2 regions of the Paenarthrobacter aurescens genome follow, and region 2 is predicted to be linked to the other one. Evidence: predicted binding sites of a transcription regulator. Region 2 holds the regulator's gene; the other holds the start of a gene.
What was found. The regulator LexA, encoded in region 2, represses DNA repair genes until DNA is damaged. The targets are predictions, from matches to a motif close to TCGAACANNTGTTCGA.
Positions count from the first base shown of each region.

Region 1: the regulator LexA is predicted to act here: its motif matches at 2,091-2,106, upstream of ABI796_RS19565 (shikimate dehydrogenase).

Region 1 covers NZ_CP157456.1:4,204,768-4,209,048, forward strand. Annotated here, with positions in the region: gene ABI796_RS19560 (bifunctional sugar phosphate isomerase/epimerase/4-hydroxyphenylpyruvate dioxygenase family protein) at 1-1,072, opposite strand, end outside; gene ABI796_RS19565 (shikimate dehydrogenase) at 1,072-1,974, opposite strand; gene ABI796_RS19570 (IclR family transcriptional regulator) at 2,268-3,038, opposite strand; gene ABI796_RS19575 (MFS transporter) at 3,245-4,281, shown strand, end outside.
Region 2 covers NZ_CP157456.1:1,619,366-1,623,646, forward strand. Annotated here, with positions in the region: gene ABI796_RS07540 (ATP-dependent DNA helicase) at 1-2,058, shown strand, start outside; gene hflX (GTPase HflX) at 1-5, shown strand, start outside; gene lexA (transcriptional repressor LexA) at 2,119-2,862, opposite strand; gene ABI796_RS07550 (LysM peptidoglycan-binding domain-containing protein) at 3,209-3,568, shown strand; gene ABI796_RS07555 (histidinol-phosphate transaminase) at 3,646-4,281, shown strand, end outside.

The DNA.
Region 1 (4,281 bases), 1.8 Mb from region 2:
AGGCAGCTTGCTCGTTGATGATCACGCGGGCCTGGCCCATGGTCCAGAGCTGGACGTCTTTGGTGCGGTGCCGGCCCTGGAATCCGAACCCCAGCTGGCCCAGGAGCTTCTCCAGCTGAGCGGTGTCGTCAGCTTTTACTTCGGCGAAGTTGAAGCCTGCGGGCTCGTTCACCTTGGGCAGCGTGGCCAGTTCCATGGGATAACGACGCCGGGACGCGGCTTTGTTGTCCGGCGCATCTGCACCGGAGGCATTGGCGAGCCACTTGGCGCTCTGCTCCTCCAGCCAAATGAGCGATCGCATGGCGTCCACGGCGGTGCGCTCGGTGTCCGACTGACGGAAGACGTCGTTGAAAACCTCAAGCGACACCGGGCCCGTGTACCCGGCGCGGACAACGTGTCCCAAGAACTTGGCGAGCTCGAACTGTCCCTCACCGGGGAAAACCCGGTAGTGGCGGCTCCAGGACAGCACATCCATGGAGAGTTTGGGGGCGTCGGCAACCTGGACGAAGAAAATTTTCTCCGCGTTGATCTGCTCGATCGGTGCGGTGTCCCAGTCGCGGGACAGGATGTGGAAGGAGTCCAGGCAGGTGCCGAGGTTGGGGTGGTCCACCATCTCAACCAGGCGGTAGGCGTGCTCGTAGTCATTGACGTATTTGCCCCACGCCAGGGCTTCGTAGGCAACCTTGACGCCGTGCGCCCCGGCCAACTCTGCCAATTCCGCGAGCTGCCCGGCCCTGAGATCGTCGTCATCGATGGTGGCCGTCGCGACGTTGGAGCACACCAGGATGGTGTCCATGCCAAGGCGCTCCATCAGCTTGAACTTGGCCTCGGCCCGCTTGAGGTTGGCCTTCAGCAAATCCGGAGTGACGCCGTCGAAATCGCGGAACGGCTGGTAAAGGTCAAGGCCCAAACCCAGATCCGCAGCCATTTTGCGGACTTCCTCCGGGCTCAGCGGTGAGGTGACGAGGTCCTGCTCAAAGATCTCAATGCCGTCAAAACCCGCGATCGCGCAGGCCTGCATTTTCTCCTTCAGCGTGCCGGACAGGCAGACCGTGGCAATCCCGGTGCGCATCAGTTGCCCGCCTTTGCAAGCTGGGGGGCTTCTTCCTCTTTGGCAATCAGCTCCAGGAAGTGTGCCCGCATCCGCTCCCGGTCAGCTTCGCGTCCCGTGATCAGCTGGAAGGCGTCCGCAGCCTGACCCACTGCCATCCGGCCGCCGTCCAGGACCTCGCAGCCCTTGGCGCGCGCTTCGCGGACCAGCTGCGTTTCGATGGGCCGGTAGACGATGTCCGCTACCCAGTGCCGGGGCTGCAGAAGGTCAATGTCCAGGGGAAGCCCGGGGTGGGCGGCCATGCCTACCGGGGTGCAGTGCACCAGGCCGTCAGCAAGGTCCATGATGTGGCTCAGCTCGGTGGTGCTGCGCGGGGTGACCGTGGCTTCGGGGAAGAGTGCGCCCAGCTCGGAAGCGCGTTCCGCAGCACGGGCAGGGTCCATGTCCACCAGGTCCAGCGTGCTGACGCCGGCGGTGAGGAGCGCGTAAGCAACGGCCGAGCCGGCACCGCCGGCACCGAGCTGCACCACGCGGTCCAGCTTCGCCCCGGGGAGTCCGTCGGCGAGCGCCGAGCCGAAACCCGAGAAATCCGTGTTGTGGCCTATCAGCCGATCGTCCCGGATCAGGACGGTGTTGACGGCACCCAGGCGCGCGGCGTCGTCGGAAATTTCATCAAGGTGCTTCAGTACCAGCTGTTTGCACGGGTGCGTGATGTTAAGGCCGTTGTAGCCCATGCGCTGGGCTGCGATGAGGAGATCCCCGACGGCGGTGGCCGGCAATGCCAGCTGCAGGAGGTCGATGGGGCGGTACAGCAAGCGAAGGCCCTGCACATCGGCTTCACGTTCATGCATGGGCGGCGTGAGCGAGGGCATGACGCCTTCGCCTATGAGGCCCACCAGAACGGACTCGGCTCGGTTGCTCATCCTAAAGCTCCTTTGACTTCAGCACCGTGGACCGTGGGCGCTTTCTGAGGGCGCCGCCGGTCCGGGTGTTATTTAGATTACTACAAGTGTTCATATTCCGCACGCTTGTTCTTATCGCGAACATTTATGCGGCATGCCTTGGGTTTAAGGTGCGTTGTGGGGCCTGCTCTGCGCGGCATTCCGGGGTTTTGGGGCGCAAATCGGGCCTCACAACGGGCGGGGGCTGCGTTGCGGGGCCTGCTCTGCGCGGCATTCCGGGGTTTTGGGGCGCAAATCGGGCCTCACAACGAGCGTCAGCGCTGGGGCAGGCGGGCCGCGAGTTCAGCTGCGGCTTCCTGCAGGGTGGGCACGTGCGCAATCAACTCCTCCAGGCTCATGCGGAACACGGGGACCGCCGTGGCGAGCGATGCGAAAGCGTGGCCCTGGGAGTTCAGGACGGGCACAGCGACGGCGCGCATGCCCACCTCGTTCTCTTCATCCATGACGGCATACCCCTGCCGGCGCACTTGCTCGATTTCTTCGCGGAACTTGTCGCGATCGGTGATCGAGTGCTCCGTCAGCGGATCCAAGGGGAGCTCCTCGAGAAGTCGCTTCCGCTCGATCTCCTCCTCGAACGCCACAATCGCCTTGCCTACGGACGTGGTGTGCAGCGCGCCCAGATGGCCGGGGTCGCTGGTGACGCGGAAGGTCTTGGGCCCGTCCACCTTGTTGACCGTGAGGTGATGGTTGCCGTCGCGGACAGAGAGGATGGTGGCCTCATGCGTACGATCGGTAACGCGCTGGAGGACAGGCAGCGCAGTTGCCGCGAACCCGTGATGGTTTGAGACACGCTGACCCAGCTGGAAGACACGCAAGCCCAAGTGATACCGGCGCCCATCCGGCTCGTAGTCCACAAACCCGTCACGCGTCAGCGAGCCCAGTAGCCGGTAGGTGGTGCTGAAGGGAAGGCTCGCACTCCTTGCCAGATCCGCCGCACTCGCCCCGCGGGGTTCATTGCCCAATAAAACCAACAGGCTCAATGCCTTGCCGACCATGTCGGTCTTTGTGTCCTCTTTCACACTCATATCTCGATGCTCTCACATGGTGAGAGCTATTTCTAGATAGTGGCGACTTCTCTTGACAAGTGACCCCACTCACAGCCAGTATTGCTGTATTGCACAAGTAGCTCTCACCATGTGGTTACTTATGTTGGGATCGACCGGCCGCACCTCGCTGGGGTCTCCCACAGAAGCCAGATCCGCGACATCGTCGTCACAGAAGGAACACCCCCATGAGCCAAACAATGCCGTCAGCGACGCCAGGCACTGAAACCACCGCCGGAACCCCCAAGAAAGCCGCACTTGCCAGCTTCCTGGGCAGCGCGGTGGAGTACTACGACTTCTTTATCTTCGGTTCTGCCGCGGCCCTGATCTTCCCCCACGTCTTCTTCCCTTCCGCCGATGCCAACGCGGCCATCATGTCCTTCGCGACGTTCGGCTTCGCTTACGTTGCCAGGCCCGTGGGTGCTGTGATTCTGGGGCACTTCGGAGACCGCATCGGCCGCCAGAAAGTCCTCATGTTCACGCTGGTCCTCATGGGTGCAGCCACGTTCGTGATTGGCTGCCTCCCCGACTTCAAGACCATCGGCTGGTGGGCCCCCATCCTTCTGGTGCTTGCCCGGTTGTGCCAGGGACTCTCCGCCGCCGGCGAGCAGGCCGGAGCCTCCTCCATGACCCTGGAGCACGCCCCGGACAACCGCCGCTCCTTCTTCACCTCCTGGACCCTCACCGGCACACAAGGTGGCCAAATCCTGGCAGCCCTGGTGTTCATTCCCGTGGTGGCACTGCCCGATGACATCAAATACGGCATCGGCTGGCGTATCCCGTTCTGGCTCAGCGCCGTGGTGGTTTTGGTTGCATTCTTCATCCGCCGCACCCTCCACGAGCCCCCGGCCTTCGCGGAAGCCAAGAAGAACAACGAGATCTCCAAGCTCCCCGTCGCCGACCTCCTGAGGCTGCACTGGCGCGATGTCCTTCGCGTGGTGTGCTGCGCCTTCATCGCCGCAGTCAGCACAGTCTTTGGTACCCTGGCCATCAAGTACGCCCAGGATGTTGCCGGCGTCAACAGCACCATCACACTCTGGCTGGTAGTTGCGGCCAACGTTGTTGCCTTGGGAACCCAGCCACTGTTCGGCATGCTCTCGGACAAGATCGGCCGTAAGCCCGTGTTCATCTACGGAGCCTTCTCCAGCGCGATCATGACTCCGGTGTTCCTCCTGACCCTCGAGGGCGGCAATGTTCCGCTTATGTTCCTGGTCTCCGTGGTGTT
Region 2 (4,281 bases):
GTTGAGAAAGTGGCGGCGGACGCCGTCGAGTCGGTGGGGGAGAAAGTCACCCTCGAGCTGTTGGACCGGGCTGTTGCCGGCATGGGCGGACAAAGCCGTGCCGGCCAGCATGAAATGGCCAAGCATGTCACACGGGCCATCGAGACCGGGGAGCATCTGCTGGTCCAGGCGGGAACGGGAACGGGTAAGTCCTTGGCTTACCTGATTCCGTTGATCGCCCATTCCATGGACAGTGACAAACCGACGCTGGTGTCCACCGCCACCCTGGCACTCCAGACCCAGATCGTGGGGCGGGACCTCCCGCGCCTTCTGGAGACCATCAACCCTGCCCTTGATCGCCCCGTCAATGTGGCACTGGTCAAGGGCAGGGCCAACTATGTTTGTCTGCAGAAACTTGAAGGCGGGTTCCCCAGCGAAGAGCCCTCCGAGGGACAGTTGTTTTCCCTGGGGGAGGATACCAGCGTTCCCCATTTCGCTGCCTCCATGAGCGGGCCCCAGTCCCAGCTGGGCAAAGAAGTGGTCCGTCTCCGGGAGTGGGCGGAGAAGACCACCACCGGGGACCGAGACGAACTCATGCCTGGCGTGACGGACAGAGCCTGGCGGCAAGTATCCGTAACGTCCATGGAGTGCCTGGGTGCCCAGAAGTGCCCCGTGGCGGAAGAGTGCTTCAGCGAGCTGGCCCGCTCAAGGGCGGGCGAGGCCGACGTCGTGGTCACCAACCATGCCATGCTGGCCGTCAGCGCCTTCGAAGGCCTGGCCGTTCTGCCCGAGTACGACGTCGTTGTGGTTGATGAGGCCCACGAGCTTCAGGACAGGGTGACCGGAGCTGTGTCCGGGCAGTTGTCCGTTGCCATGGTCCACGCGGCAGCATCCAGTGCCCGCAAACACACAGCCATCACTGTGGATGCCCTCAACGCCGCTGCGGATAGCTTGGACATGGCAATCGCCGGAGTGCCCAACGGTTTGTTGCCCAACGGACTCAACGACGAACAGCTCGATTGTCTGGACCAATTGCGCGACGCCACACGCGCGGCGCTCTCGGATTCGAAGACCGATTCCTCCAACGCCGTTGACGGAGGACGCCAGCTCGCCCGTTCACGGCTCATGCTCATCCTGGAACTGTGCGAGCGGATGCTGGCCGCCAAGGAGAACCGCGAAGTGGTCTGGTTCTCGCGGAACAGCACCTTCGACCCCCAGCAGGGCTACTCGCCACCGGACGAGACCGCACCTGCTTTGATCAACATTGCACCTCTTAGCGTCGCAGGGCGGCTCCGTGAGGGACTCTTTGCCGGACACACCGTAGTGCTGACCTCCGCCACGCTGGCCATCGGCTCGGCCTTTGAGCCAGCCGCGGGTGGTCTGGGCCTGATTGGCGAAGGCGCACCGAGCTGGACCGGGATCGATGTCGGATCGCCCTTTGACTACCCCAAACAAGGGGTCTTATACGTCGCAAAACACCTGCCCAAGCCAGGCCGCGGTACCTCGCCTGAGGCGCTGGACGAATTGGAAGACCTCATCCGCGCTTCCGGGGGCGGAGCGCTCTGCCTGTTCTCTTCACGGCGTGCAGCCGAAGAAGCCGCCGATGCCATGCGGCTCCGGCTGGACGTGGATATCCTCTGCCAAGGCGAATCCACCATGGCGGCCCTGGTGAAGCAATTCGCGGACGAACCTGACACGTGCCTCTTCGGAACCATGTCACTATGGCAAGGCGTCGACGTACCGGGTGGCTCCTGCCGTCTGGTGGTCATTGACCGCATCCCCTTCCCACGTCCTGATGATCCCCTGATGACCGCCCGTTCCCGTGCAGTGGCCCAATCGGGCGGTAACGGGTTCATGGCCGTGTCAGCCACCCACGCTGCTATTCGATTGGCTCAAGGCGCAGGCCGGCTAATCCGCTCTACAGGAGACAAAGGGGTTGTAGCCGTACTGGATTCCCGGCTGTCAACAGAGCGCTATGGGGGCTTCCTGCGTGCCGCCCTGCCGCCGTTCTGGGCTACGACGGACCGGACAGTAGTGCGTGGCGTCTTGGAGCGTCTGGGATCGACCAAAGCCTCTTAGGGAGGCGCTGGGTCTGCGGGGAAGCCTTGAGTGTGCGTTTCCTCAAGGAAGCGTGCGTGCTTAGAGAGAGCGCAGCACGGAAACGACCTTGCCCATGATGGTGGCTTGATCTCCGAGGATGGGCTCGTACTGTGTGTTCTGCGGAAGCAGCCATGTGTGCCCGTCCCGCTGCCGGAACGTTTTGACGGTGGCTTCGTCATCCAGCAGGGCGGCAACGATGTCGCCGTTGATGGCATCGTTCTGGCGCCGGACCACTACCCAATCGCCGTCACAGATAGCGGCATCAATCATGGAATCGCCGGCTACCTTCAGCATGAACAGTTCGCCATGCCCCACAAGTTGGCGAGGGAGTGCAAGCACGTCTTCAACCGTCTGGTCAGCCAGAATCGGACCGCCGGCAGCAATGCGGCCCACCAGAGGGACCATGGCAGTATCGCTGGCGCTTGCCAATTCCGTCACGGCCAGGCCACCGGCACTGCGCAGCGTGGTGGGGGCTTCCACGCCGGGAATTGGTCCGCCGTCAAGGGTCAACGGCATCAGCACTTCCATGGCGCGGGGTCGCTTGGGATCTCTGCGGAGGTAGCCGAGCTTCTCGAGCTGTGACAACTGGTGCGTGACGCTGGACAAACTTGCCAGGCCTACGGTGTCGCCGATTTCACGCATGCTGGGCGGGTAGCCGTTGTCGTTGACCGAACGCTGGATGGTCTCCAGGATCTTCTTCTGCCGGACAGTCAGGCTTTTGGGACTCTTTTGAGGCTGTTGGCTCCGCAGGGGTGCCCCGCCGCCTGTGGCTTTCGCTGCCATGTTCGCCAATGCCTTTCATTCAGCCCGATGAGTGCCCGGGGTTGTTGGGTCCGCAAAAAATGTCGGACCCTCCTGTTCCACTGAAACAGTGCTGTTTCTTCACTCAAACGTAGGGCAGGCACAGGCGTTTATCAAACATTTGTTCTAGCGAGTCTCGACACCGTTCGTTGATAAGTGCTAAAAATGTCATAGCAAGGTTCGAATATGTGTTCTATAAACCTGATGCTGAAGCCCGATGTTCGAACAAAGCGTTCGAACATCGGGGGTCGGGGGAGGGGAACACCAAGAATTGGCAGCCAAGCACCGGTACTCCGGAGCCTGGCAATAGCTCAGAAGGGCTCAGCTCATGTCCGCAGTCATCACGTTCGCTGAATTCCGCACTACCCAGGCACCCGCTCGCTTGCGTCTGACCCGGCGTGGTCGGTTTGTCTTCTTCGGCATCCCCGCCATGCTGTTGGTGGCGGCGTTGCTGAGTCTCGCCGGTTTCATCAACTCCCCGGCCAAGGCTGCGGACTCACAGTCCCAGTTGCGTCCGCCTGTGGCCGTCACGGTCACTGTCCAGCCCGGGCAGTCCCTGTGGGGCATTGCTGGTGCTGCAGCTCCTGAGCGGGATCCTCGGGATGTCATCGCCGAGATCATCCAGTTGAATGACCTCCGCGGCGGCCGCATCCTGCCCGGCCAGCAACTCTTCGTCCCCGCAAACTAGGTAGTCCCAGGTCTGTTGCATCTGTGGCCGGGCGTCACAGTTAGTCGGCAGTCCCGACCGCCCCTTAAACTGGGTTGGTGAGTGACCAGCTTGAGCGACTTGACCGACTTCCCCTCCGGACCAACCTGCGTGGACTGAGCCCCTATGGCGCGCCGCAGCTTGATGTCCCCATCCTGCTCAATGTCAACGAGAACACTCATGGCGTCCCTGCTGATGTGCAGGCCGCCATTACCGAGGCTGTTGCTGCTGCCGCTACTGGACTGAACCGTTACCCGGATCGAGAGTTCACTGAACTCCGTCAAGCCCTTGCCGAGTACTTGGGCCACGGACTTTCTCCGGATAACATCTGGGCTGCCAACGGTTCCAATGAAGTCCTGCAGCAAATACTCCAGGCATTTGGCGGTCCGGGACGCAAGGCCCTGGGTTTCCCTCCCACGTACTCCATGTACCCCCTGCTCGCCAGCGGCACTGACACCGAGTATGTCCGGGGAGTCCGTGCTGAGGACTATGGGCTGGACGCAGCTTCGGCTGCTGCGCAGGTCCGGGAAACCGGGGCCAACATTGTTTTCCTCTGCTCGCCCAACAACCCCACGGGCACGGGACTGGGGCTGGACGTCGTCGAGGCAGTCTACGAAGCCGGGGAAGCCAGCCAAGCGATCGTGATCGTGGATGAGGCCTATCACGAGTTCGCACACGACAATACTCCCAGCGCC